2 regions of the Aeromonas sp. FDAARGOS 1416 genome follow, and region 2 is predicted to be linked to the other one. Evidence: riboswitches for the same ligand, from Rfam matches in the RefSeq annotation. Region 2 holds a riboswitch; the other holds the start of a gene.
The links. A riboswitch is a leader RNA that binds a small molecule or an ion and turns the genes downstream of it on or off. The one in region 2 is predicted to bind thiamine pyrophosphate.

Region 1: linked by a shared signal. The riboswitch ahead of thiB (thiamine ABC transporter substrate binding subunit) and the one ahead of thiC (phosphomethylpyrimidine synthase ThiC) in region 2 are both predicted to bind thiamine pyrophosphate.

Annotation. Positions count from the first base shown of each region.
Region 1 is NZ_CP077301.1:4,462,109-4,476,463, reverse strand. It holds gene leuA (2-isopropylmalate synthase) at 1-633, shown strand, start outside; gene leuB (3-isopropylmalate dehydrogenase) at 826-1,911, shown strand; gene leuC (3-isopropylmalate dehydratase large subunit) at 1,945-3,342, shown strand; gene leuD (3-isopropylmalate dehydratase small subunit) at 3,355-3,954, shown strand; gene I6L46_RS20440 (transglutaminase domain-containing protein) at 4,072-5,001, shown strand; gene I6L46_RS20435 (PilZ domain-containing protein) at 5,032-5,322, opposite strand; TPP riboswitch at 5,412-5,502, shown strand; gene thiB (thiamine ABC transporter substrate binding subunit) at 5,563-6,543, shown strand; gene thiP (thiamine/thiamine pyrophosphate ABC transporter permease) at 6,540-8,159, shown strand; gene thiQ (thiamine ABC transporter ATP-binding protein) at 8,146-8,841, shown strand; gene I6L46_RS20415 (PhoH family protein) at 8,922-10,292, opposite strand; gene I6L46_RS20410 (NrdJb) at 10,513-11,196, opposite strand; gene I6L46_RS20405 (adenosylcobalamin-dependent ribonucleoside-diphosphate reductase) at 11,207-13,354, opposite strand; gene I6L46_RS20400 (pullulanase) at 13,566-14,018, opposite strand; rRNA gene rrf (5S ribosomal RNA) at 14,303-14,355, opposite strand, start outside.
Region 2 is NZ_CP077301.1:4,170,361-4,184,715, forward strand. It holds gene I6L46_RS19000 (DUF1190 domain-containing protein) at 1-397, shown strand, start outside; gene I6L46_RS19005 (glutathionylspermidine synthase family protein) at 400-1,554, shown strand; TPP riboswitch at 1,629-1,741, shown strand; gene thiC (phosphomethylpyrimidine synthase ThiC) at 2,022-4,013, shown strand; gene thiE (thiamine phosphate synthase) at 4,010-5,617, shown strand; gene I6L46_RS19020 (HesA/MoeB/ThiF family protein) at 5,607-6,401, shown strand; gene thiS (sulfur carrier protein ThiS) at 6,398-6,604, shown strand; gene I6L46_RS19030 (thiazole synthase) at 6,606-7,373, shown strand; gene thiH (2-iminoacetate synthase ThiH) at 7,391-8,617, shown strand; gene I6L46_RS19040 (ATP-dependent endonuclease) at 8,953-10,839, shown strand; partial or broken gene I6L46_RS19045 (GNAT family N-acetyltransferase) at 10,988-11,445, opposite strand; gene I6L46_RS19050 (GNAT family N-acetyltransferase) at 11,445-11,873, opposite strand; gene I6L46_RS19055 (Vat family streptogramin A O-acetyltransferase) at 11,902-12,537, opposite strand; gene I6L46_RS19060 (hypothetical protein) at 12,561-12,878, opposite strand; gene I6L46_RS19065 (sensor domain-containing diguanylate cyclase) at 13,228-14,118, shown strand.

The DNA.
Region 1 (14,355 bases), 290 kb from region 2:
TACGAAATCATCACTCCCGAGAGCATCGGCCTGACCCAGAACAACCTCAACATGACCTCCCGCTCCGGCCGCCACGTCATCAAGCACCGGATGGAGTCCATGGGCTACGCCGAGAGCAGCTACGACCTCGACCACCTCTACGGCAAGTTCCTGACCCTGGCCGACAAGAAGGGGCAGGTATTCGACTACGACCTCGAAGCGCTGGCCTTCTTCAGCCAGATCCACGAAGAGCCCGAGCACTTCAAGCTGGAGTACCTCGGGGTCCAGAGCGGCAGCTCGGTGCTGGCCACCGCCTCGGTCAAATTGAAGGTGGGTCAGGATCTGATTTGCGAAGCGGCCACCGGCAACGGCCCGGTGGATGCAGTCTACCAGTGCATCAACCGCATCACCGGCTATGAGATACGCATCGACAAATATGCCCTCAAGAGCAAGGGCGAAGGGGAAGATGCCCTCGGTCAGGTCGATATCGTCGCCGAGTACAAAGGGCGCAAATTCCACGGCATGGGACTGGCCACCGACATCATCGAATCCTCGGCCCACGCCCTGCTCCATGTGATCAACAGCATCTGGCGCGCCGATCAGGTGGCCGAACAGATGGAACGCAATAACAGCATCAAATCAGAAACCGTCTGAGCCGAACTCGATACCAAACAGACGGAATGGAATGACAGCATCAAATCGGAAACCGTCTGAGCAGGACTCGCAGCCACACAGACGGCATGGAATGACAACATCGGGACGGGGAGCGTCTGAACCGGGAACCGCGCGCAGCGTCGGGGAAACCGGACAGAGGGATCTCAAAGACAATATCAGGATGGAGAGTGTATGAGCAGTTATCGGATCGCAGTATTGCCGGGTGACGGCATTGGCCCTGAAGTGATGGCCGAGGCCATCAAGGTGCTGGAGAAGGTGCAGGCCAGGTTCGGCCTCGCCTTCGAGTATGATCGCCATGACGTGGGCGGTATCGCCATCGACAACCACGGTACCCCGCTGCCGCAAAGTACCATCGCGGGTTGTGAAACGGCCGATGCCGTGCTGTTCGGCTCGGTAGGCGGCCCGAAATGGGAACATCTGCCCCCCAACGATCAGCCGGAACGTGGCGCCCTGCTGCCCCTGCGCGCCCACTTCAAGCTGTTCTGCAACCTGCGCCCGGCCCGTATCTACACCGGTCTGGAGCAGTTCTCCCCGCTGCGCGCCGATATCTCCGATCGCGGTTTTGACATCGCCTGTGTGCGTGAGCTGACCGGCGGCATCTACTTCGGCCAGCCCAAGGGGCGCGAGGGAGAAGGGGCGAACGAGAAGGCGTTCGACACCGAGGTGTACCATCGCTTCGAGATTGAGCGCATCGCCAAGATTGCGTTCGAATCGGCTCGCGTGCGCCGTGGCAAGGTCACCTCCATCGACAAGGCCAACGTGCTCGCCTCTTCCATTCTGTGGCGCGAGGTGGTGACGCAAGTCGCCAAGTCCTATCCGGACGTAACCCTCAACCATATGTATATCGACAACGCCACCATGCAGCTCATCAAGGATCCGTCCCAGTTCGATGTGCTGCTCTGCTCCAACCTGTTCGGTGACATCCTCTCCGACGAGTGCGCCATGATCACCGGTTCCATGGGGCTGCTCCCCTCCGCCAGCCTCAACGAATCGGGTTTCGGCCTGTTCGAACCGGCCGGTGGTTCGGCCCCGGATATCGCCAGCAAGGGTATTGCGAATCCCATTGCCCAGATCCTCTCCGCCGCCCTGATGCTGCGCTACAGCTTAGGGATGGAGGCTGCCGCCCAGGCCATTGAGCAGGCCGTGGCCCAGACCCTGGCCGAGGGTTACTTCACCGCCGACCTGCATCAGGCCAGCGCCCGCCATCCGGTGCAGAGCACGTCCGAGATGGGTAGCCAGATCGCCGCCCGGATCTGAGCCGCATAACAGATAACAAGGAAGAGAGAAGCAATGGCCAAGACCCTCTATCAAAAAGTATTCGACGCCCACGTGGTACGGGAAGTGGAAGGGGAAACGCCCCTCATCTACATCGACCGCCATCTGGTACATGAAGTGACCAGCCCGCAGGCATTCGACGGCCTGCGCGCCATGAACCGCCAGCTGCGCCGCCCGGATCTGACCTGGGCCACTATGGATCACAACGTCTCCACCACCACCAAGGACATCGCGGCCTCCGGCGAGATGGCCCGCATCCAGATGGAGACTCTGGCCGACAACTGCAAAGAGTTCGGGGTTCGCCTCTACGATCTCAACCACCAATATCAGGGGATCGTCCATGTGATGGGCCCCGAGCTCGGCATCACCTTGCCCGGCACAACCATCGTCTGCGGCGACTCCCACACCGCCACTCATGGCGCCTTCGGCTCGCTGGCGTTCGGCATCGGCACTTCCGAAGTGGAACATGTGATGGCGACCCAGACCCTGAAACAGGGCCGAGCCAAGACCATGCGCATTTCGGTCAACGGCAAGCTGGCCGAGGGCATCAGTGCCAAGGACGTTGTGCTGGCCATTATCGGCAAGGTCGGCCATGCCGGTGGTACCGGCTATGTGGTGGAGTTCGCTGGCGAGGCCATTGCGGGCCTCTCCATGGAAGGGCGGATGACGGTGTGCAACATGGCCATCGAGCTGGGTGCCAAGGCGGGGATGATTGCCCCCGACCAGACCACCATCGACTACATCCGTGGCAAGGAGTTCGCCCCCAAAGGCGAGGCGCTTGAGCGGGCCATCGCCTACTGGCAGAGCCTCAAGAGCGATGAAGGCGCCCACTTCGATGCCGAAGTGGTGCTGGACGCTGCCGATATCGCCCCGCAGGTCACCTGGGGTACCAACCCGGGCCAGGTGATTGCCGTCAATGAGCCGATTCCGGCACCGGAATCCTTCAGCGATCTGATGGAGCAGCAGTCCGCCCGCAAGGCTCTCGCCTACATGGACTTGCAACCGGGCCAGAAGCTCTCCGATGTCGCCATCGACAAGGTATTCATCGGCTCATGCACCAACAGCCGCATCGAGGATCTGCGTGCCGCCGCCGCCATCGCCCGCGGTCGAAAGGTCGCCGCTGGCGTGCAGGCGCTGGTGGTGCCTGGCTCAGAGCAGGTGAAGGCGCAGGCCGAAGCCGAGGGTCTGGACAAGATCTTCATCGAGGCCGGTTTTGAGTGGCGCCTGCCCGGCTGCTCCATGTGTCTGGCGATGAACAACGACCGGCTGCAACCGGGGGAGCGCTGCGCCTCCACCAGCAACCGCAACTTCGAAGGGCGTCAGGGCCGCGCCGGCCGCACCCATCTGGTGAGCCCGGCCATGGCCGCCGCTGCCGCCGTCACCGGCCGCTTCGCCGACATTCGCGCACTGTAAGAGGACATTTCGATGACAGGATTCAAACAGCACAAAGGGATCGTCGTCCCCCTCGACAGCGCCAACGTCGACACCGACGCCATCATTCCCAAGCAGTTTTTGCAGAAGGTCAACCGCATCGGTTTCGGCAAGCATCTGTTCCATGACTGGCGCTTTCTGGACGATGCCGGCCAGCAGCCCAACCCCGAGTTTGTACTGAACCAGCCGCAATTCGCCGGTGCCAGCATTCTGCTGGCCCGCGAGAACTTCGGCTGCGGGTCGAGCCGCGAGCACGCCCCCTGGGCGCTGGCCGACTACGGCTTCAAGACCATCATAGCCCCGAGCTTTGCCGACATTTTCTACGGCAACGCCATCAACAATGGCATGGTGCCGGTGCGCCTAAAGGAGGAGGAGGTTGACGCCCTGTTCCAGCTGGTCGCCGCCAAGCCGGGCATCGAGATCGAGGTGGATCTGGAAGCCAATCAGGTGCGCGCAGGTAGCCTCTGCTTCGGTTTCGAGATCGATGAATTCCGCCGTTACTGTCTGCTCAACGGCTTGGATGCCATCGGTCTGACCCTGCAGCACGAGGCCGCCATCAGCGCCTTTGAGGCGAAGCAGCCGAGCTGGATTTAACGCGCCAGTTGCAAAAAAACGAGTAGAATCAACAGGGAGCTTCGGCTCCCTGTTTTACTGTCCGCGAAGCTTCCCACTTTGGGCCACCGGAACTGGCCCGTGCCACAGGAAAGGATGATGAAGAGACCGATGGCAATCCCTCTGCTCTGTGCCCTGCTGCTTGCCCTGCCTGCGGGGGCCAGCCAAACCAGCTTCAACAACAGCCTCGGCCAGATCAGCGTCGGCTGGCAGGATAGCGAAGGCAAACCCCAACAGCTCACCTACCGGCTCGAACAGGGCAAGTTGCCGCCCCTTATCGCCTATCGTCCGGCGAGAATGCAGGAGGAGGTGTTGCAGGTGTTGCTGCGGGAGGTGCGCCAGAACTACCCCGAGGTGCAGTTCACCCTCGCTCGCCCCTCGCTGGAGCTGCATCTGAAAAGCCGCAATCAGGACAAGGCGCGCGAGGCGATGGCCTTTCTGCAGTCCAAGCGGAGCAAAGAGGAGCAGGCGTGGCTGACCAAACACTACTTCCAGTACTTCAACACCCCGGACGGACAGCTGGCGGTGAAGCAGGACCATGTGCGCATCGCGCTGGAGAGTCGCAGCGGGCTGGCTCCGCTGGCGGATCAACTCAAGCAGCAGGGCAGCACCGAAACGGAAGCGCGCCAGAAAACCGTGGCCCATATGCTCACCTTTATCCAGAGCATCCCCTATCAGCAGCTCGATAGCCTGAATGGAAGACAGGGCAAGGGCTTTCTCCCGCCCCGTCAGGTGCTGGAGCAGAACCGGGGGGACTGCGACAGCAAGGTAACCCTGATGGCCGCCATGCTGGCTCAGCTCTTTCCGGAGCTGAAACAGGCCATGGTGTTCGTCCCCGGCCATGCCCTGCTGGCCGTTGACCTGCCCGCCAAGCCGGGGGATGTGACCCTCAACTGGCAGGGGCAGAACTACCTGCTGCTCGAACCTACCGGTCCCGCCACCTTGCCTGCGGGCCAAATAGCATCGACCAGCAAAACGCTGGTCGATAGCAAGCAGTTGAGTGTGCAGCCGGTTCAGGAGAAAGGTTAATCCCCTCCTTCTGCCGATGGGGATAGCGGATTAACCCTGAGGCAGAAACTCTACCGCCAGCAGCAACCCGCGCTCCTCCTCCAGCACCCGGATAATACGGGCATGGGCTTCAAAGGGAGGCAACAGGTTGTTGTTGGTGGCAAGACTGATCCGGATGGGCTGATTGATGTCGAGCTGGTGTTCAGAGACCGCAATCCCCATGCCGTTGGCACTGAGATCCCGGCAGATCCCCTCCAGCACCAGCTGCTGCTGATAGACGGTGACCGGAGCATTGATGACCATGCGCGCAAAGGCACGCCTTTCCTTGGTATTGGTAAGCACGCGAACATCCTCTGTTGGGTGGGCGTCATCTCATGGGTATTGCACAATTGTGCTGGTCTACCCAAAAGAACGTTAATACAATGCGGTTCGTTTCTCAAACGGGGTGCGGTTTACCGCTGAGATTATACCCGTGTACCTGATCCAGATAATGCTGGCGGAGGAATTTGAGGCATGGCGCTCATTTTTTGCGCCCTCACCCGCTGGCACCTCGTTATGAACAAGTAATAGGGAGTGCCACCCATGAAGACCCTGCTGCTGGTCACCACCGGCCTGCTGTCGGCCAATGCGTTCGCCGCCGACACCCTCACCGTCTACACCTACAGCTCCTTCACTGCCGAGTGGGGTCCGGGGCCCAAGATCAAACAGGCCTTCGAGAAAGAGTGCGATTGCACCCTCAATCTGGTTCCCCTCGAAGATGGGGTCGCCATCCTCAACAGGCTGCGGCTGGAGGGCAACCACAGCAAGGCCGATCTGGTGCTGGGGCTTGACGATGCCCTCATCAGCGAAGCCAAACAGAGCGGCCTGTTTGCCCCCCATCCCGCCAAGCTGGATGGCATCAAGGTGCCGGGTGGCTGGCAGGATGACACCTTCGTCCCCTACGACTACGGCTACTTCGCCTTCGTCTATGACAAAGACAAACTCAAGCAGCCGCCCAAGAGCCTGGAAGAGCTGGTGGAGCGCCCCGACCTCAAGGTGATCTATCAGGATCCCCGCACCTCCACCCCGGGGCAGGGGTTGATGCTGTGGATGAAGTCTGTCTACGGCGACAAGGCGCCTGCCGCCTGGGCCAAGCTTGCCAGAAAGACGGTCACCGTCACCAAGGGGTGGTCAGAGGCCTATGGCATGTTCCTCGATGGTGAAGCGGACATGGTGCTCTCCTACACCACCTCTCCGGCCTATCACCTGATTGCCGAGAGCAAGCCCCAGTATCAGGCTGCCGCCTTCGAAGAGGGTCACTACCGTCAGGTAGAAGTGGCCGCCAAGCTGAAGAGCGCCAAACAGGAGAAGCTGGCTGACCAGTTCCTGCAATTTATGGTGAGCCCCGCCTTCCAGAACGAGATCCCGACCGGCAACTGGATGTATCCCGTTATCGACACTCCGCTGCCCAAGGGCTTCGAGCAGATGATCACCGTAGCCAAGCCGCTCGCCTTCAGCAGCGATGAGGTGGCCGCCAATCGCAAAGGGTGGATCCGCGAGTGGCTGCAAGCCGTCACCCAGTGAGCCGTTATCTGAAACCACAGGCTCGTCCCCTCTGGTGGCTGCCGGGCAGTGCAGCCACCCTGTTGATCCTGCTGTTATCCCTCGGGCCGCTCGCGGCCCTGCTGTGGCAGGCCGGTTCGCTGGCACCCCGCACCCTGCTCGCAGATCCTTATCTGCGTCATGTGCTGGGCTTCAGTCTGGGGCAGGCACTGCTCTCCACCCTGCTCAGTCTCGGGCTCGCCATTCCGGTGGCCCGCGCGCTGGCACGGCGCCGTTTTATTGGCCGAACCCTGCTGATCAAGCTGTTCGGTCTCTCGCTGGTACTGCCGGTCATCATCGCCATCTTCGGCATAGTAGCGGTACACGGTAAGCAAGGGTGGCTACCGCAACTGTTGCGCTCACTGGGGCTGGATCCCGGCAATTATCTCTACGGCCTGTTCGGTATCCTGCTGGCCCACGTCTTCTTCAATATGCCGCTGGCGGCACGCCTGATGCTGCAGAGCATAGAGAGCATCCCCGAATCGAGCTGGCGCCTTGCCAGCCAGCTCGGCATGCGCTCATCCCACATCTTCCGGCTGCTGGAGTGGCCGCTTATTCGCGGCATATTGCCGGGGCTGGCCAGCCTCATCTTCATGCTCTGCTTCACCAGCTTCACTACCGTACTGGCGCTGGGGGGCGGGCCGAAATCGACCACCCTGGAGGTGGCCGTCTATCAGGCGCTGCGCTTTGACTTCGATCTCGCCACCGCGGGCGGATTGGCGCTGGTGCAGCTCATCCTGACCGCCGCCCTGCTCGCCCTGCAGCACAAGCTGCAGAGCACCCCGGCCAGCAGGGTGACTCCCCGTCGCCCCTGTCTGCGGCCGGATCGCCATCAGCCGGGAGCGGCCGTGGTGGATCTCCTCTCGCTCTGTATCGGGCTCACCATCTTTCTGCCACCACTGCTGGCTATCGTGGTGGCCGGCCTTCACCCCGGCCTGCTGATGGCGCTCACTTCCAGCAAGCTGTGGCAGGCGAGCGGCCAGTCGCTGCTGATTGCGCTGGCGGCAGGCACACTGGCGACCCTGCTCGGCAGCGGCCTGCTGCTCACCAGCCGTCACCTCAAGGTGCGCACCCGCCAGCGACGGGCTGCCGCCCTGTGGGAGGCCAGCGGTTCGATGATCCTGATGATCCCGGCGGTGGTGCTCTCCACCGGTCTCTTCATCCTGTTTATGCCTTTTGCCGACGTGTTCGCCCTCGGCCCCTGGCTGGTGGTGCTGGTCAACGCCCTGATGGCGCTACCCTACGTGCTGCGCACCCTCTCCGCCCCCATGCAGCTGGTGGTGCGCCAATACGACCGGCTGGCGGATAGCCTGGGGGTACGCGGCCTGCATCGCCTGCGACTGGTGGAGTGGCCGCTGCTGCGCCGCCCGCTGGCACTGGCGATGGCGCTGTCGATGATCCTCTCGCTGGGGGATCTTGGCGCCATCGCCATGTTTGGCAGTCAGGAGCTTACCACCCTGCCCTGGCTGCTCTATCAACAGCTCGGCAGCTATCGGCTGACCGAAGCAGCCGCCACCGCCCTGCTGCTGCTGACACTCTGTTTCTCCCTGTTCTGGCTGGTGGAACGGGGGCTTGGAGGAAAACATGCTGAACATTGATACGCTTGCGACCAGCTACCCGGACTGGCGCGTCAGCTTCAGCGCGACCTTGCCCAAGGGGGAGATCACCGCGCTGATCGGCCCAAGCGGCGCGGGCAAGTCGACCCTGCTCGGGATGATCGCCGGCTTCGTGCCGGTGGAATCAGGCCGCCTCAGTTTCGATGGTGAAGACCTGCTGCCACTGGGCCCCGCCGAGCGACCGGTCACCACCCTGTTTCAGGATCACAACCTGTTCCTCCACCTGTCGGTGTTCGACAATATCGCCATCGGCTTGCACCCGGGCCTGCGCCTGAGTGCCGCCCAGCGTGCACAGGTAAACGAGGCGGCCGGGCGGGTTGGTCTTGGCGAGATGCTAAGCCGCCTGCCTGAACAGCTCTCCGGCGGCCAACAGCAGCGGGTCGGGCTGGCCCGCGCGCTGGTGCGAGGCAAGCCGCTGCTGCTGCTGGATGAACCCTTCTCGGCCCTCGATCCCGCCCTGCGCCGGGAGATGCTGGCCGAAGTGGCACGCCTCGCCTGCGAGCAGGGCATTACCGTACTGATGGTCTCCCACAATCCGGAAGATGCCCAGCTGATTGCCGATCAGGTGCTGTTTGTCGACGAGGGGCGCATCGCCCTGCAAGGCAAGCCGGATATTCTGCAAAATAGCGACCACCCGGGGCTGCTGCGCTACCTTGGCCAATAGCCCTTGGGAGTAAAGACTGCGCCATGATCAAAAAAGGAGGCCGATTGGCCTCCCTTTGTATCTGGAAATATTCAGTTTAATCAGAGGTTTTCCTCGGCGAACGAAGCCAGTCGGCTGCGCACCACGCCATTGAGGAAGATGTTGGCACTGCCGTCGAAATCCTTGAAACGCTCGACGATGTAGGTGAGCCCCGAAGTCACCGGGCTCAGGTAGTTGGAGTCGATCTGGGCCAGGTTACCGGAGCAGACGATCTTGGTGCCCTCGCCGCAGCGGGTGATGATGGTCTTGATCTGGGATGCGGTCAGGTTCTGGCACTCATCCAGCAGCACGAAGGTGTTCTGGATGCTGCGCCCGCGCATAAAGTTGACCGATTTGAACTGGATGTTGGCCTTCTCCATGATGTAGCTGAGCGAGCCGCTCATGTTCTCGTCCTGCTTGTGCAGCACCTCCAGGGTGTCAGTCACCGCCGCCAGCCAGGGCATCATCTTCTCCTCCTCTGTGCCGGGCAGGAAGCCGATGCTTTCGGCAATTTCCGGGGTATTCCGGGTGACGATCACCTTCTCGTAAATGCCCTTCTCAATCACCAACTCCAGCGCAGCAGCCATGGCCAGCAAGGTTTTGCCGCAACCCGCCGGGCCGGTCAGGATCACCAGATCGATGTGCGGATCGAGCAGTGCATCCAGCGCCATCCCCTGATAGACATTCTTGGGATGGACACCCCACGCCTTGCGAGACATCAGTCGCTCGCGGCCCAGATCCTTGATGCGGATCTTGCTGCCATCGTGGCTGAGCACCCGGGCGGCGAAGAAATTCTCTTCATCCACCAGATACTGGTTTACATGAACCCCTTCCAGCAGATTGGCATCGATCACATGGATGGTGTCGCGGCCATGGGTCTCGCTCTCGCACTCGCCAACCCGCTCCCAGAAGCTGCCGGGCACCACCTGAAAGCCTTTGGCCAGCAGGCGGATATCATCGATCAGCTGGTCACTACGGTAATCTTCAACGTGAGCAAGCCCGGCCCCCTTGGCCTTGAGGCGCATGTTGATGTCTTTGGTGACCAGCACCACCTGACGCTTCAACTCATGCTTTTGCAGATAGAGGGCCGCGTTGATGATGCGGTTGTCGGCCTCCTTGTCGGTAAACACCTCGGCATCCTGCGGCAGATGGTGATCGCTGAAGATGCAGATATTGCCGCTCGCTTCGCCAGCCAGCGGAACACCTTGGGTGATCTGATCCGGGGTTGCATCGCGGAACACATCTTCCAGCGCACGAATGGCCACCCGCGCGTCGCGGCTGACATCCTTGTTGCGATCCTTGATGTTATCGAGCTCTTCCAGCACCGTCATGGGGATGAGCACGTCGTGCTCTTTGAAGGAGTAGATAGCGAGGGGTTCGTGAAGCAGAACGTTGGTATCCAGGATAAACAGCTTTCGGTCCGTATTGTCCATAAGCATCCTCCTTGGCACTGAAGGGCCACGTGTGTGAATCTCAGATGTCATTGAAACCACACGGCCGTGACAGTTTTATTACCCTCAACGCTACGCCCGATTTTACTATCGCGCAACAAATCACTTGGCCGCCTGATTTGATTGCGTATAAAAACAGCAACAAAAAGACCGGCACTGTGGCCGGTCTTTTCTCTATCGTTCAACTACTTGGGCATGTTTGTCAGCCGCACTTGGAGTCGCCACAGTTGAGGCAGGTCATGCAACCATCCTTCAGCACCAGCGCCTTGGTGTGGCACTTGTAGCAGAGCGCCGCATTGGCCGGGAAACCACTGCCCGCCTGTTGCTCTTCGGCCTCCTGAGCGGCTTTCAACTCGGCCTGCTTCTCGGCCAGAAATGCCTGCTGATGCTCGTCCAACCCCGGCGCCTTGAGCATGCCTATCTCGGTGAGATGGCTCTCGATCACGTTGCCAATTTCGGCGATCAGCGACGGCACATACTTGCCCTTGTTCCAGTAGCCGCCCTTGGGATCGAATACGGAACGCAGCTCCTCCACCAGGAAGGTGACATCCCCCCCCTTGCGGAATACCGCCGAGATAATGCGGGTCAGCGCCACGATCCACTGATAGTGCTCCAGGCTCTTGGAGTTGATGAAAATCTCGAACGGACGGCGAGTTTCGTGAACCGTGCCCTCGTTGAGAATGATGTCGTTGATGGTGATGAACAGCGAGTGCTCGGAGACATGCTCCGGCGTCTTCAACTTGTAGGTGGTGCCCATCAGCCGCTCCGGGCGCAGCACGGTTTCGTGCATATGCACTACGTCATCCTGCACAGAGAGATCTTCTTGCGGTTCATCCTTGGTACGCACCTTGTAGGCGACGATTTTCTTGTCGATCTTCTTGACCATAATATCGTTCTCAGAATTTACCGTAATAGCCTTCTTTCAAGGCGTCGTAGAGGTTGGCGGCCGTATGCAGCTCGCCATCGTATTCGATCTCTTCGTTCCCCTTGACGGAGATGACGGAGCCATCCTCCAGGGTGAAATCGTACAGGGTGTTCTCCAGATCCTTCTCCTTCACCAGCACGCCCTGGAAGGCCTCCGGGTTGAAACGGAAGGTAGTGCAGCCCTTGAGACCAGAGTCCGAGGCATACATGTAGATGTCCTTGAACTGCTCGAACGGGAAATCGGTCGGCACGTTGGCAGTCTTGGAGATGGAGGAGTCGATCCAGCGCTGGGCCGCCGCCTGAATGTCCACGTGCTGGGCCGGGGTGATGTCATCAGCAGTAATGAAGTAGTCCGGCAGACGGCTCGCCTCATCATCGGCATAGGGCATGGCGGCCGGATTCACCAGCTCGCGATAGGCCAGCAGCTCGAAGGAGTAGACATCCACGCTCTCCTTGCTCTTCTTGCCCGGCTTGATGACGTTGCGGCTGTAGTGGTGGGCAAAGCTCGGCTCGATGCCGTTGCTGGCGTTGTTGGCCAGAGACAGCGAGATGGTGCCGGTCGGCGCGATACTACTGTGATGGGTGAAACGCCCACCCACTTCGGCCAGCTCGGCGACCAGCGCAGGATCCACTTCGGCAACCTGCTGCATGTAGCGGCTGTAGCGCGCATGCAGCACCTTGCCCTTCACCTTGTCGCCCACCTTGATGCCATCAGCCGCCATTTCCGGGCGCAGACGCAGCATCTTGCCGGTCACTTCGAACTCCTGCTCCATGATGGGGGCTGGGCCCTTCTCCTTGGCAAGACGCAGGGACTCCTGCCAGCCGGTCATCGCCAGCTCCTGGGATACCTGCTCGGTAAAGGCTACGGATGCCGCAGAGCCGTACTTGATCTGCAGCATGGTGAGGGTCGAACCAAGACCCAGGAAACCCATGCCATGTCGGCGCTTGGCTGTGATCTCCTCGCGCTGTTTGGCCAGTGGCAGTTGGTTGATCTCCACCACGTTGTCGAGCATGCGAGTAAAGATGGCCACCACCTTGCGAAACGCCTGCCAATCGAATGCCGCGTTTTCAGTAAAAGGGTCGCGCACAAACTTGGTCAGATTGACCGAGCCCAGCAGACAGGCACCGTAGGGCGGCAACGGCTGCTCACCACAGGGGTTGGTCGCGCGGATCTCTTCACAGAACCAGTTGTTGTTCATCTGGTTGACCTTGTCGATCAGGATGAAGCCGGGCTCTGCATAGTCATAGGTGGAGGTCATGATGACATTCCACAGCTTGCGGGCTGGCAGGGTCTTGTAGACCTTGCAAGCGACCTGCCCCAACTCGTTGAATACAACCCCTTCCTTGTTGGGCCAGTCGGCCCATAGCACCTGAGCGGGATCGTCCAGCGCAATGCCATCCTGCTCCACCTCTTTAGCGGTGTAGGGGAAGATCAGCGACCAGGGGGCATCCTCTTTCACCGCCTTGACGAAATCTTCGGTGATGAGCAGGGAGAGGTTGAACTGACGCAGGCGGCCATCTTCACGCTTGGCCTGAATAAACTCGATCACATCGGGATGGCGGATATCCATGGTGCCCATCTGGGCGCCGCGACGGCCACCGGCTGACGAGACGGTGAAACACATCTTGTCGTAGATATCCATGAACGAGAGCGGGCCTGAGGTGTAAGCACCGGCACCGGAGACAAAAGCACCGCGTGGGCGCAAGGTCGAGAAGTCATATCCGATGCCGCAACCGGCTTTCAGGGTCAGACCGGCCTCGTGCACCTTGCCGAGGATATCGTCCATCGAATCTTCGATGGTGCCGGAAACAGTACAGTTGATGGTTGAAGTGGCAGGCTTGTGCTCAAACGCCCCAGCATTAGAGGTGATGCGGCCAGCCGGAATGGCCCCATTGCGCAGTGCCCACAGGAACGGCTCATACCAGGCCTCCGGTTCCAGCTCCTGCTCTGCCAACGCACGGGCTACCCGCTGGTAAGTCTCATCGATAGAGCTGTCGATGGGAGTGCCATACTTGCTCTTGAGGCGATACTTGCTATCCCAGATCTCGAGGGACGTTTCCTGCATGGGGATAAGGCGGGAGCCAAGCTCACTCTCCAGCACCGGGTTCGATTTAGCCATTTTCAATCAACCTTATGTGAATGCATCAACATCATGACAACAGCAGAAAACACAACTAATGGTGCCATCTAAAATTAATGGCACAACATATAGTACACCTGATGCCATGAGGGCGCCGATTCTAACCTAAAAAAATGCCCCGGCCAGCAGATTTCTGGGCCAGGGCACTTAACTGATTAATTTGCTGAGAGATTTAACACTCAGAGATAGATCAGGGCTTCTTGACGTAAACGGTCGGTGTTTCACCCGCCATATTCAGATAGAACTCGTAGACGCCATCGGCATCCGGTGAGAACTTCATGTCCTCATACTTGGAACAGGGGTTGACCGGCACAGCCTCACCACCCAGTACGGCAACACCATCACTCGGGCTCTTGTAGCCAAAGTTGGTACCGCAGCTCCAGCCTGAATCAGCAAACTTGAACTTGTAGGGGGCCCACTCTTTCTTGAGGGTGCCTTTGGCCATGTAGAGCTTGTCGGCTACCTTGACTACCTTGCTTTCATCAGTCGCCATCCAGTCGTTCATCTCCCCGCGCAGGTAGATGGACTTGCCACCGAAGTCGCTGTTGTCTGCCCCCGCCTGCTCTGCACCACCATTGGATGCGCAACCGCCTAATACCAGGGTTCCCGCCGCCAGCATCATCGTTACTGTTCTCTTGAACATGAGTCTATTCCTTAAATTATTGTGATTCCTTGGTCCATCAATATGGACTGAAGAATTAAACCAGAGGAGACATCACAAGAAAGGTAGAGGCATCACATTCTGTACTTTTTGTATCCAACACATTGAATTGGTGAGCAAATATCGAACAGAAAAAGAGGTCTTTTTGGGGCTTTAGAAGGGTAATCAATGAATGACAAGAAGGGGGAAGTCTAATAATCCGGTGACGTGCTGAATTGCAGGCAATAAAAAACCCCGCTCGATGAGCGGGGTTACTTGTATTCGGTGCCTGGCAGTGTCCTACTCTCGCATGGCGAATGCCACACTACCATCGGCGCTA
Region 2 (14,355 bases):
GGCTCGGTGCCAGCTGGCCTTTGAAGAGGCCCGCAGTCGCCACCTCCTGCGGGCGCCCCGTTATCCTGACCGGGTGGAGTGTGAGGCGGATTTTGGCGCAGGAGGGTGTGAGGATAAGGTGCCGCGGATGAGGGGGATTCTGACCAGCGGCGTTGCCATCGGAACAGACCCTCTCCCCGGGATCCCGACCCAGCCGCTCTATCAACGTACAGATGAGCCTTATGCGCTGCGCACCGCTCAGGGAACACGCTTGCCCGCAGGCAGTAGCCTGGTTCGGGTCTGCCAGAGTGCGGTGACACTGGAGCCCGCCTTACAAGTACGGCGTGGTGGCTTCGGTGGAGAAGCTGCGCGGCGAGCCAACTTCTGCCATAGCAATAGCTACAGCAGCGGAGGTTAAAGATGGAGCGCATTTCCTTACCCGAACGTCCGGATTGGCGCGAACGGGCTGCCGAGCTTGGTTTCGCGTTTCACACCTTCGATGGGGAGCCCTATTGGGATGAGAGCGCTTGCTATCGCTTCACCCTTTCGCAGATAGAGGATGATCTGGAGGCGCCCACCGAGGAACTGCATCAGATGGCCCTCTCGCTGGTCTCAAAGATAGTGGGCAGCGAAGAGTTGCTGACCCGGCTCGATATTCCCGAATACTGCTGGCCCGCACTGGAGGCCTCATGGCGACGTCGGGATCCCCATCTCTATGGTCGGCTGGATCTCGCCTATAACGGGCATGGGCCCGCCAAGCTGCTGGAGCTTAACTACGACACCCCCACCTCCCTTTATGAGTCGGGTTTTTTTCAGTGGATCTGGCTGGAGGATCAGCTGCATCGCGGTGTGCTACCAGCCGGAGTCGATCAGTTCAACTCCCTGCAGGAGAAGCTGTACGGCGCCTTCGCGGCCCTTGGCAATCGTGGCCCTTTGCACTTCACCTGCGTGGGCGAGAACCTGGAAGACAGGGGGAACCTCGACTACCTCATCGATATCGCCTTGCAGGCTGGTTGTGATGCCCGTTTTGTGGATCTGGAGGATATCGGCGAGCTGCAGGGCCAGCTAGTGGATCTGGGCAACGAGCCGATCCACGAGATATTCAAGCTTTACCCTTGGGAGTTCATGGTGCGCGAGCCATTTGGCCAGACGCTGCTCACAAGCCAGACCCGCTTTATCGAGCCAGCCTGGAAGATGATTCTCTCCAACAAGGGGATGTTGCCCCTGTTGTGGCAGGCCTTTCCTGACCATCCCAACCTGCTGCCCGCTTTTTTTGATCCCGATCCCGCTAGTCAGATGGCGCCGGGTTGGGTACGTAAGCCTCTCTATTCACGAGAGGGGGCCAATATCGAGCTGATGGATTATCAGGGTATGCGCTTGCATGAGCCAGGCCCATACAACGACTCGGGTTATGTGCTTCAGGCCTTTCACCCCTTACCCTGCTTTGCTGGCAGTTACACCTTGATCGGCAGCTGGGTGGTCGGCGATGCGGCGGCTGGCATTGGCATTCGCGAGGATGCGACCCTGATCACCAAAGACAGCTCCCGTTTCCTGCCCCATATCATCCTCGACTAGCCGTAGACCCCAAGGGGAGCAAGAGGTCGACTTTGTTAACGGCTTGTGCTTTAGATTTTCCCCCTTATACTGGCGCCATCTTGTCGGAGTGCTGACCGTCGAACGACGCGAAGCTGAGACCGTTAATTCGGGATCCGTGGAACCTGATCAGGTTAAAACCTGCGAAGGGAACAAGGGTAACTTGCGGGTTACCGCGCCGGAGGAGGAACAAGCCTCTTCCGCTCATCGAAGGGATAACCCTTGATGGGTCAGGGCGCACAGGAGGGAGTCTGTCCCGTCCGGTTGTCCAGCACGTGGGGCGCCTTGCCCACAGCATGCAGAGAGCGGGAAGCGGCAGAACAGCAGCGCGGAGATCCATCCCGCGCGCACTCCCTCCCGACATAAACACCCCGCCGCAAGTTCATCTTCTCCTCGAACTCCAGACAAGCAAATACCCATAACTTCAACCAGTTAATGTGAGTTTTGCTATGTCTACTTCCGTATCTGATACCGCCAAATCCAGCCGCCGCGAGCAGCGTTCCAGCGCTCAGGCCTTTATCGACAGCCTCAAGGGGATGGCTCACCCCAACTCCCGCCGCATCTTTATCGAAGGCTCCCGCGCCGATATCCGGGTGCCCCTGCGGGAGATCCAGCTGGCCGACACCTTCGTCGGCGGCACCAAAGAGGCACCTCAGTTCGAGCACAACGAGCCGGTGCCTGTCTACGACACCTCGGGCCGTTACGGGGAGGAGGGGGTCGCCATCGACGTGCGCCGCGGCCTGCCGCGCCTGCGGGAGAACTGGGTGCTGGAGCGTGATGACACCGACGAGCTGCCGGGGCTCAGCTCCACCTTCACTCAGGAGCGGCTGGCCGACGAGGGGCTGGATCACCTGCGCTTCGAGCATCTGCCGAAACCGCGCCGTGCCAAGCCGGGTCGCCGGGTCACCCAGCTCCACTACGCCCGTGCCGGTATCGTCACTCCCGAGATGGAATTTATCGCCATTCGCGAGAACATGGGTCGCGAGCGGGTGCGCTCTGAACTGTTGCGCACCCAGCATCCGGGCCGCGATTTTGGTGCCCGCCTGCCCCAGAACATCACCCCCGAATTTGTGCGCGATGAGGTGGCCGCCGGTCGCGCCATCATCCCCAGCAATATCAACCACCCGGAAGCGGAGCCGATGATCATCGGCCGCAATTTTCTGGTGAAGATCAACGCCAACATCGGCAACTCGGCGGTCACCTCCAGCATCGAAGAGGAGGTGGAGAAGCTGGTCTGGTCGACCCGCTGGGGCGCCGACACCGTGATGGATCTCTCCACCGGTCGCTATATCCACGAGACCCGCGAGTGGATCCTGCGCAACAGCCCGGTGCCCATCGGTACCGTGCCCATCTATCAGGCGCTGGAGAAGACCAACGGCATCGCCGAAGACCTCACCTGGGAGCTGTTCCGCGACACCCTGCTGGAGCAGGCCGAGCAGGGGGTGGACTACTTCACCATCCACGCCGGCGTCCTGCTGCGCTTTGTGCCGATGACCGCCAAGCGCCTCACCGGCATCGTCTCGCGCGGCGGTAGCATCATGGCCAAGTGGTGCCTCTCCCACCACAAGGAGAACTTCCTCTACCAGCACTTCCGCGAGATCTGCGAGATCTGCGCCGCCTATGACGTGGCCCTGTCGCTGGGCGACGGTCTGCGCCCCGGCTCCGTCTATGACGCCAACGACGAGGCTCAGTTCGCCGAGCTGCGCACCCTGGGCGAGCTGACCAAGATCGCGTGGGAGTACGACGTGCAGGTGATGATCGAGGGGCCGGGCCATGTGCCGATGCACATGATCGAGCGCAACATGACCGAGCAGCTGGAGCACTGCCACGAGGCGCCTTTCTATACGCTGGGCCCGCTCACCACCGACATCGCGCCCGGTTACGATCACTTCACCTCCGGCATTGGCGCCGCGCTCATCGGCTGGTACGGCTGCGCCATGCTCTGCTACGTCACCCCCAAGGAGCATCTGGGGCTGCCCAACAAGGAGGATGTGAAGCAGGGGCTGATTACCTACAAGATCGCCGCCCACGCCGCGGATCTGGCCAAGGGTCACCCGGGCGCCCAGATCCGCGACAACGCCATGTCCAAGGCGCGCTTCGAGTTCCGCTGGGAGGATCAGTTCAATCTGGCCCTCGACCCCGACACCGCTCGTGCCTACCACGACGAGACCCTGCCGCAGGAGTCCGGCAAGGTGGCCCACTTCTGCTCCATGTGCGGGCCCAAGTTCTGCTCCATGAAGATCACTCAGGACGTGCGTGACTACGCAGCAAAGCTGGAGGCCGTTGAGATCAAGCTGGTCGGCATGGATGGCCAGCAGGAGCAGGTAGTGGCTCAGGTGGAGAGCGGCATGGCCCGCATGGCTGAGACCTTCAAGGAGACCGGTGGCGAGATCTACCATCAGACGGCAGCACTGAAACAGGCCGCAGGGGAGGAGGCGTGAGCAGCGCAAGCGGGGCTGTCAGCCCCGCCGATCTGTTGCCCATGACCGACTCGCTACCTGTGGTCTGGACCATCGCCGGTTCCGACTCCGGTGGCGGTGCCGGTATTCAGGCCGACTTACACACATTGCACGACCTTGGCGTGCACGGCTGCTCGGTCATCTCTGCCATCACTGCCCAGAACTCGGTGGCGGTGAAGATGGTCGACCCCGTGCTGATGCAGACCTTCACCGCCCAGATCGACGCCCTCGGCGTCGATCTGCCGCCCGCCGCCATCAAGATCGGTCTGCTGCCGACCCGGCTCCATGTGGAGGTACTGGCCCGCCGACTGGCGGCCATCGAGACCCCCTTCGTGGTCTACGACCCGGTGGCCATCGCCAGCAGCGGCACCCCGATGGCGGAGCCCAATATGCTGGAGGCGGTGCGCGAGCAGCTGTTGCCACGTTTGTCGCTCATCACCCCCAACGGCCCCGAACTGGAAGCCCTGACCGGACTGCCGGTCAGCAGCCCCGAACTGGTGCGCCTCGCCGCCCGCCGTCTGCGTGAACTCGGCGCCCGCGCCGTGCTGGTCAAGGGCGGCCATCTGGGTTGGAGCGGCGATCTCTGCCTCGATTACTACCAGGATGAGACCCGCGAATTCTGGCTGGCGGCGCCGCGCCTCGATACCCGCCACGGCCACGGCACCGGCTGCTGCTACGCCAGCGCCATCGCCGCCGTGGTGGCGCAGGACTACCCACTGGAGGACGCCATCACCCTGGCGCGGGCCTACCTGCAACAGGGGTTGGCGGCGGCGCAGGGGGTGGGCGCAGGCCCGGGCCCCATCGCCCATCTCGGCTGGCCCGCCGATCTTGCCCACTTCCCTCGCGCCGTGCTGGCGGGTTCAACACTCGATCACCGCTTCGGATTGTATGAGACAAGCAGTGCCCGCCTGCCGCAGGGTCCCTTTGCCGCAACCGAACACAACCTCGGCCTCTATCCGGTGGTCGATTCGGTCAAGTGGCTGCGTCGCCTGCTGGGGGCTGGGGTCAAGACCATCCAGCTGCGGATCAAGAATCTGCCCGCCGCTCAGGTGGCACCTGCCATTCGCGATGCGGTTGAGCTTGGTCGCCGTCATGGGGCGCGGCTCTTTATCAACGACTACTGGCAGCAGGCCATTGAGGCGGGCGCCTGGGGCGTGCATCTGGGACAGGAGGACATGGAGACCGCCGATCTCGCCGCCATTCAGGCGGCCGGGCTGCGCCTTGGCATCTCCACCCACGGCTACTTCGAGCTGATGCGGGCCCGCGAGCTGGCCCCCTCCTATATGGCGCTGGGTCATATCTTCCCGACCAACACCAAGGCGATGCCTTCGCGCCCGCAGGGGCTGGTGCGGCTGCATCGCTACCGCGCCCTGATGGCGGAGTGGCCGACGGTGGCCATCGGTGGCATCAGCGAGGAGCGGGTGGCGGCGGTCAAGGCAAGCGGGGTCGGCAGTATCGCGCTGGTCTCGGCCATCACGGCCAGCGACGACTGGCAGGGGGCGACCGAGCGGCTGCTTGCTGCCGTGGGGGCGGGGGATGAGCCGCGCTCGGCCACTGTTATACGGGAGGCAGAACATGCTCTCTGATGCCGCTTCTCTTAGTGACAAAGAGTATCTGCGATACGGCCGCCAGCTGATGCTGGCGGAAGTGGGTGAAGAAGGTCAGGCACGACTGAAAGATAAATCCGTGCTGATCGTGGGCTTGGGCGGGCTCGGCTCGCCGCTGGCCCTCTATCTGGCCGGGGCCGGGGTGGGCACCTTGTGGCTGGCCGATGGCGATACGGTCGATTCCAGCAACTTGCCGCGCCAGATCCTGTTCGATAGCGAGGCGGTCAACCACTCCAAGGCGGAGCTGGCCCGCGAGCGTTTGGCCGCCCACAACCCGCTGGTGGAGCTGATTGCCATCAACCAGCGGCTCGATGCCGCCAACCTGCCGGAGTTTGTGGCCGAGGTAGATCTGGTGATCGACTGCTGCGACAACCTCGCCACCCGCCAGGCCATCAACGCCGCCTGCGTGGCTCAGGACAAGCCCTGGATCTCCGCCGCCGCAGTGGGTTGGCAGGGGCAGCTGATGGCGCGTACCAGCAGCGATCACGCCTGCTACGCCTGCCTCTATCCGCTGGATACCAAGCTCGCCCAGAGCTGCGAGACCAGCGGCGTCACCGGCCCGCTGGTCGGAGTGATGGGCTCTTTGCAGGCGCTGGAGGCACTGAAACTGCTGCTCGGGATGCCGAGCCCGGTCGCCGGCACATTGCGCCGTTTCGATGCTTTGACCCATCAGTGGCAGACCCTCACTCTGGCTCCCGACCCCGATTGCCCGGTTTGCGGACAGCGCCGATGCCCGACACACGATAAGGAGATCACCCCATGACCCTCACCATTCGACTCAACGATAAAGCCCAGTCGCTGGCGGCAGGGCAGAGCGTGGCCGACCTGCTGGCGGCGCAAGACGTTAATCCACAGGGAGTGGCGGTAGCCCTAAATGGGGCCGTGCTGCCCCGTGGCCGCTGGGCCGAGACCCGTCTCAATGACGGGGACGAACTTCACCTCTTCACTGCCATTGCCGGAGGCTGACATGCTCAAGATTGCCGATCACACCTTCTCCTCGCGCCTCTTTACCGGCACCGGCAAGTTTGCCCGCCCGGAACTGATGGCCGCCGCCATCGAAGCGAGCGGCTCCCGGCTGGTCACCATGGCCATCAAGCGGCTCGAACCGGGCAAGGCCCACGACGATATCCTGAGCCCCTTGCTGCAACTCGGGGTCAAGCTGCTGCCCAACACCTCCGGCGCCAAGACCGCCGCCGAGGCGGTGTTTGCCGCCCATCTCGCCCGCGAGGCGCTGGGGACGAACTGGCTCAAGCTGGAGATCCACCCCGATCCTCGTTACCTCTTGCCCGATCCCATCGAGACGCTGAAAGCCGCCGAGCAGCTGGTGAAAGAGGGCTTTGTGGTGCTGCCCTACTGCGGCGCCGACCCCGTGCTCTGCAAGCGGCTGGAAGAGGTGGGCTGCGCCGCCGTGATGCCGCTCGGCGCCCCCATCGGCTCCAATCAGGGGCTGGTGACCCGGGAGTTTCTCGCCATCATCGTCGAGCAGGCCAATGTGCCTGTGGTGGTTGATGCGGGCATAGGTGCGCCGAGCCACGCTGCCGCCGCCTTTGAGCTGGGTGCCGATGCCGTGCTGGTCAACACTGCCATCGCGGTGAGCGGCGACCCGGTCGCCATGGGCCGCGCCTTTGCGCTGGCCTGCACCGCCGGTCGCAGCGCCTATGAGGCAGGTCTCGGCGCCCGCGCCCTGCAGGCCCAAGCCTCCAGCCCGCTCACCGATTTTCTGGGGGCGTTATGAGTCATGATGCTGGTGCGATGAGTGACTTCGAGCCTTTTGAACAACCCCAAGTGCGCCCGAGTGATAGCCCCCCTCTCGGCTCTTCACAAAATAAGGGAGAGGAGTTGGGGGTGAGGGCTAAGGAGCCTTCCTTTCTCGACCGCTGGCAAGAGCTTGATTGGGACGATATCGGCATGCAGATCCGCGCCAAAACTGCCGCCGACGTGGCGCGAGCGCTAAGCGCACCGCGCCGCACCCTGAGCGATTTTATGGCGCTGATCTCCCCAGCCGCCGAGGCGTATCTGCCGCAGATGGCGGCCGAGGCCGAGCGGCTCACCCGTCAGCGTTTTGGCAACACCATCGGCTTCTATGTGCCGCTCTATCTGTCGAACCTCTGCGCCAACGACTGCACCTACTGCGGCTTCTCCATGAGCAACCGCCTCAAGCGCAAGACCCTGAATGCAGAGGAGATAGAGCGCGAGTGTCTGGCCATCAAGGCGCGCGGTTTTGACAGCGTGCTGCTGGTGACCGGCGAGCACGAGCACAAGGTGGGGCTCGCCTATTTTCGCGAGGTGATGCCCATCATCCGCCGCCACTTCAGCACGGTGGGGATGGAGGTGCAGCCCCTCTCGCAGGCTGACTATGCCGAGCTGAAGAGCATCGGCCTCGACGCCGTTATGGTCTATCAGGAGACCTACCACGCCCCCACCTACGCCCGCCATCACCTGCGCGGCAACAAGCGGGACATCGCATGGCGCCTCGCCACACCGGATCGGCTGGGCCGCGCCGGTATCGACAAAATTGGCTTGGGGGCGCTGATTGGCCTCTCCTCGGACTGGCGCGCCGACAGCTACTTTGTCGCCGAGCACCTGAGCTGGCTTGAGCGCCACCACTGGCAGAGCCGCTATTCCCTCTCCTTCCCGCGCCTGCGCCCCTGCACCGGTGGGCTGGAGCCTGCCGTGGTCATGTCGGATCGCCAGCTGGCCCAGCTGATCTGCGCTTGGCGCCTCTTCTCGCCCACCCTGGACTTGTCCCTCTCCACCCGCGAGTCCGCCACCTTTCGCAACGGCGCGGTGCGCCTTGGCATCACCCAGATGTCGGCCGAATCGCGCACCCAACCGGGTGGCTATGCCGAGGGGGATAAAGAGGAGCTGGAGCAGTTCGCCATCCACGACGATCGCCCGGTCGGTGAAGTCGCCGCCGCTGTGCGGCAGGCGGGGTTGCAGCCGGTGTTTAAGGACTGGGAACCGTTTTTGGGGAGATAGAGGGTGATTTCACTTTGCCATACGCAGATCGGGGAGTGTGATGCCGAAACTCAATAGCTATTCGCGGTAAACGTTGGGCTTCGCAAGCTCAGCCGCAACCTACATCTGTGGTAGGTTGGTGCTGAGCGTAGCGAAGCCCAACAACATACGAGATGCTTGCTGCTGTTGTTTATGAGTTGCCAGCTGTTCTAATCAGATAAATTGGTTTCTTCATGCAATAAACGAGGCGCAATGAGAAATGAGGAACGTGAAAGCTATTAACCATCAGTAGAATATCTAGACTTATCATAAATATGCCATACAATACTCATAAGTTGGCAATTTTGGCATATATCATGATCAGACAGATTACCATAACTAACTTTCGCTCTATACGTAAAGAGACAATATCAACGGAAGAAATTACCACTCTGGTGGGTAAAAATGACGCAGGAAAATCAAATCTTCTTAGAGCATTGAATTTATTTTTTAATGGTAAGACTGATGCCGATGCTGACTATAATTTTCAATCTGATTTTAATATTAATGCTATTGTGCAGCAAAGGAAAGCGAAGGAAATTAAAGTCGAGTTAGTTCTTAAACTTCCGCGAAGTTATCGCAAGCCAGAGCAACCTGACACCGTATATTGGAGTAAAACATGGCGTGCGGATGGTTTTCACGCTGAAGTGCAACAGCACTGTGAAATTAAAAGTGGCGTCGTAGTAAACAAAAAGAATTTCCCTAAAAGAAGTAAAATACCTAGCCTGTTGAAAAGTATTAACTACATATATATACCAGCAATTAAAGATGCTAATTTTTTTCGAGACCTGCAAGGTAAGTTATACGATGTGCTAGCTATTTCATCTGAACAAGGATTGCACGCTTCAGCGAATAGTTTTGAGCAAGAGATCAATGAGCATATCAGTGAGTTGATGGGGGAGATTGATACTGTCTTCGCTAGTAGCAATAATGAAATAAAACTCCCTCAAAATTTAAGAAATATCTTTGGCGCCCTTGAGTTTAAAGCCGACAATATACCTTTAAGCCGCAGAGGTGATGGGATAAAAATCAGGCATATCCCCATGATGCTTTCATTTATTGCTCTGAAACAGCAAAGCATTGGCGCAAAAATAACTATCCGGCCTCAGATCTGGGGATTTGAAGAACCTGAAAATAATGTTGAATTCTCAACGTGCTTTGAACTTAATAACCAGTTAGTTGAGGCGGCGAAGAAGCATACGCAGATATTTATAACAACACACTCACCTGCTATATACTCACTTTCGTTTAACTCTTCATTGCCATCGGGTCTAAAGAGTATTAGCTATTATGTTGATAAAAAGGGACATGATACTAAGCTACAATCATGTAGTGAGTATGATCTTCACGGTAATACAGGATTTCTAAATCTTGTAACACCGTTAATTGAAGAGCATCGGAAAGTATGGCAAGAGAGAGAAGATGAATATAAGAGCACATTAGGTACTTTGTCATCTCAGTTGGCAGTATCTTCCAAGCCAAGATTATTTCTTGAGGGTGTTAGTGATCGTGTTGTAATTAATAGGGTTCTGCAGTATTTAAACAGGGCAGATGAAGTTTTTATTGATGTTCCAGATAATGCTTATAATAGTGCGAATGCTGCTAGTGATAGAGCTAAGGCATTTTATTTGCTTCAGAAACATGAGAAAGCAAAAATTTTAGGGCTTCTCCTTCTGGATGATGATGCAGCTGGTAAAGATGCAAAAACTCAATTAACAGAATTTTTTAAGGGACAACAATCACCCGTTAGTGCTGCAACCTATCCTCCACATGAAGCTCCTAAGCAACTTAAGGCTAAAGGTTATGTGTGGAGAGTGGAATTGGAACACCTCTATCCAGAGTGTATTTGGAGTTATGCATTAGAACAATCTTGGCTTGAAGAAATTCTTGATGAAGAGCAAAAGTTTACTGATGGTAAGCGCAAAGAGCTATTTAATAGTGGCATAAGCCCAATTACATATAAGGCTGATTTGTCAGGTTACCAGAGATTTATCGTTGATTATGCTTTCACACATCAAGGTAAGCGACATGTAAGTCAATACATTAAGAACATGAGTGATGATGAATTACTTTCAAAAGGTATTGTTGCGGCTTTCGAACCGGTGATTGAAATAATTGTTAAGAAGCTAAAGCTTTCACCTATTTCATTAGAAAGAACAACCGCTGAGAACTCAGAGCCGCCTCTTATCCTCACGAAAGCATAGCGGATGAATCATCTAGCTAGATGACAGAATATTTATTATTTTGTCCGTAACGTAGAGGATTACCGGATATAAGAGGTGACGGAGAGTGTGATTGCCTATCACCGTTCACCTCGGATAACGCTATATAATCTTCCTTACTACAGAAGTCAGCTGGAATAAGAGCATAGATATGAGCATCAAGAGGCTGGCCATGAAGAAAGATACGGTTCCTTGCCCGGCATTCAAAGGCGGCCCCTGCAGCGATGGCAACAGCTTCGCTGGCGTTGTTGCCAACCCCCATCACGATCTCCAGTCGAAATAGTCCCAACTGCTGAAAGCCAAAGTCACGGAGCAGGGCGACCGCTGGTTGATACCTGCGCCACCCAGCAATTGGCCGGTGGTGGCGCAGAAGATGCCCATGTCAAAGGCGCGTCCCGCCGCACAATCCTGCTCGCAGCTGGCAAACCACTCCAGTGCGCTCTCCCGGGTAAATGAAAGGGAGCACCAGCTCATCCATTTGCCGACCGTCTCGATGGATTCGTGGGCCGCGCGGACAAACTCGTCGGCATCGTCCGCTTTGAACGGGCGGATCACGATATTGGCGTTGGCAAGGCGTGGGAGTGTCATCACTTGTCCTGCTTTTTCAGAAAGTAACTGATATGCCCCGGCGGCATATCGGGCAGCTGGCCAAAGACCTCGTAACCCTGCTTCTGATAGAAGGGGAGGGCCTGAAAACTGGTGGTTTCCAAGTGGTAGTTGCTGATGCCCTTGCTTTGGGCGTACTGCTCCATGGCGCTGAGCAGGCGGCCGCCCCAGCCATCACGGCGGATGCTTTCGTCGATCCAGAGCCAGTCGACATGCAGCCAGCCCCACTTGATGTCGGCGATGATGCCGCCGTGTACCTTGCCCTCTTTATCTTTGATAAAGCTGGCGATCCGCTCGCGCCGAAGTTCGTACAGTTGAGGGCCTGCCTGGCTTACGTTGTAGCCCGAGAGACCAATACGAAGCGCTTCGATCTCATCGTCCTGAGGCGGTTGGGGTGGGGTGAGTTGCATAGTGCTTCCTGCTTGATGGTGGTTGTCTCTAACGGGTTGCCGCTTCCAGCGCGGCTATCTCACCGCCGCTGATAAGCGGCAGGTTGCGGCTGATCTGCTCCACCGGCCAGTCCCACCAGGCGATGGCATTGAGACGGGCGATGGTGTCGTCGTCGAAGCGGTAGCGGATCACCTTGGCGGGATTGCCGCCGACCACGGCGTAGGCGGGTACGTCACCGGTAACCACGGAGCGGGCGGCGATAATGGCGCCGTTGCCGACCTTTACTCCCGGCATGATCAGGGCGTCATAGCCAATCCAGACATCGTTGCCGATGACGGTATCGCCCTTGTAGGGGAGGCTGCCCGGGGCGGGTGCGGCATGCTCCCAGCCGTTGCCGAAGATAAAGAAGGGGTAGGTGGAGAAGCCGGAGGTCTGGTGGTTGGCGCCGTTCATGATGAACTTCACCCCGCGGGCGATGGCGCAGAACTTGCCGATGATCAGCTTGTCGCCGATGAAGGGGAAGTGGTAGAGGACGTTGCGCTCGAAGCCCGCCGAATCCTCCGGGTCGTCGTAATAGGTGTAGTCACCCACCTCGATATTGGGCCCCTTGATGGTGTTCTTGATAAAGCACACCTGGGGAAAGCCGTTCATGGGGTGGGGATTGGCGGGATCGGGTCCGTGCATCTGGTCTCCTTGGATGGGCCGGGCTAGAGCGCCGGGAAGTAGCAGGCGCTCATGTCGATGGGGTGATCGGGGCAATTGGGTAGATAGAATTGCCAGCCCGCATCGGAGAAAGCGCGCAGTTCGGTTTCGACAAACTTGATGGCGAGGCTCAGGGCCTGCAGGCTGTCGATGCCGTAGATAAAGGTCTTGTCGCTCAGCCCCGCCAGCTTCACCTTGCAACGCCAGTCACCGCTGGCGGACTTGGGATCCGGCTCGGGGGCCTTGATGGCGATCTTGAGGGTGAGCTGTTCCCCTTCGGTGCTGATGGCGTCGAAGCGGGCGGTAACGATGGCGTTTTTCATCTGGCGATTCCTTTTCCGTGGTACAGCCCCTGCGGTTGCGGGTGGCTGGCGTTCCTGATGGCTGATGAGGTGAAAACTGGACTCAGGACGGCCAGCGTAAATGAACTTGTGAGTTGAAACAACGGGATATGCGCGACCGGGGGAGGGGGCTTTCGCCGCCGTGAGCGAGCGCAGTGGCGGGAGTAGCAACGCGCTGGCCACCTGTGGTGGCCGAGAGGCTGGCAGGCTGCTAGATGTAAAGGATTGTTGGCTGTGGCCGCAGATTTTTCTGCGCTGCCGATGAGGGTGCGTGAGTCCTCTTGAGGCAGAATATCTCCCCCCTGTTTGACGCTGAAGTACAGGAGTCTCCGTGGCGCTTTCGGTAACCCAGCTTTATGAAGTGATGGCCCAGCTGCCAGATCCCGTCTTTATCCTCAGTGAAGATGGCTATTACGTGGAATATATCGGCGGCATGGAGCAGCAATCCTACCACGATGGCAATCCGCTGGCGGGCAAGCAGCTGGCCGATGTGCTGCCACCCGAGATGGCCATGTGGGTCAAGGCGCAGGTGGCCGAGTCACTGGCAAGCGGTCAGGTGCGGGTGGTGGAGTATGAGCTCTCCGCCGCCGAGGTGGGGGGGATTAATGCCGCCGCCGGGCCGCAAGGGATACAGCGTTTCGAGGGCAAGATTGCGCCGCTGCCCTCCCTCTATGACGGCAAGCGGGCGGTGGCCTGGGTGACCCGCAATATCACCCGCCAGTACGAGTTGCAGCAGCGACTGCTGCGCCAGAGTGAAACCGACCAGCTGACCGGCCTCTACAACCGCCGGTTCTTCTTTGAGCACTGCCAGCCGTTGCGGGCAGGGGAGGCCCCCTGTGGTCTTATCATGCTCGACATCGATCACTTCAAGCAGCTCAACGATCGTTACGGCCATCAGCAGGGAGATCGGGCCTTGCAGCGCTTTAGTTGTTGTATCGATGCCCTGTTGCGGGCGGATGACCTCTTTGTGCGCAGCGGTGGCGAGGAGTTTCTGATCCTGCTGCCGCGGATCGATGAAGCCGGTTTGCAGCAGATGGCGGAGCAGATCCGTGCCGCCGTCGAAGCGCTGCCTGCCGATCCGGTCGCCATCACGGTCAGTCTGGGCACAACCCTGGTGCAGCCGGAGGAGGAGATCAATCAGGCGCTGGCTCGGGCCGACGAGTGGCTCTATCGGGCCAAGCGGGCAGGCCGTAACCGGGTGGCGCACTGCCCGGCAGGTTAAGAGTGCCACCCCGGTCGCTGTCGGAAATAGCCTGCGCTTTTACCCTGAATAAATTGGCTGACATCACTGTCAATTAGTAGAAAAGTTGGCCGTATTATTTAACTCATATTCCACAGCTTAAGGTGTTAATATTATCGGCCTGATCGCTGGTCTTATTTATGTTGTTGGGCAACAGCATGAGGTTTTATCGGTATGTTATCAAACAGGTTTGAATCGGGTTTTGGGTGACGAATGTGA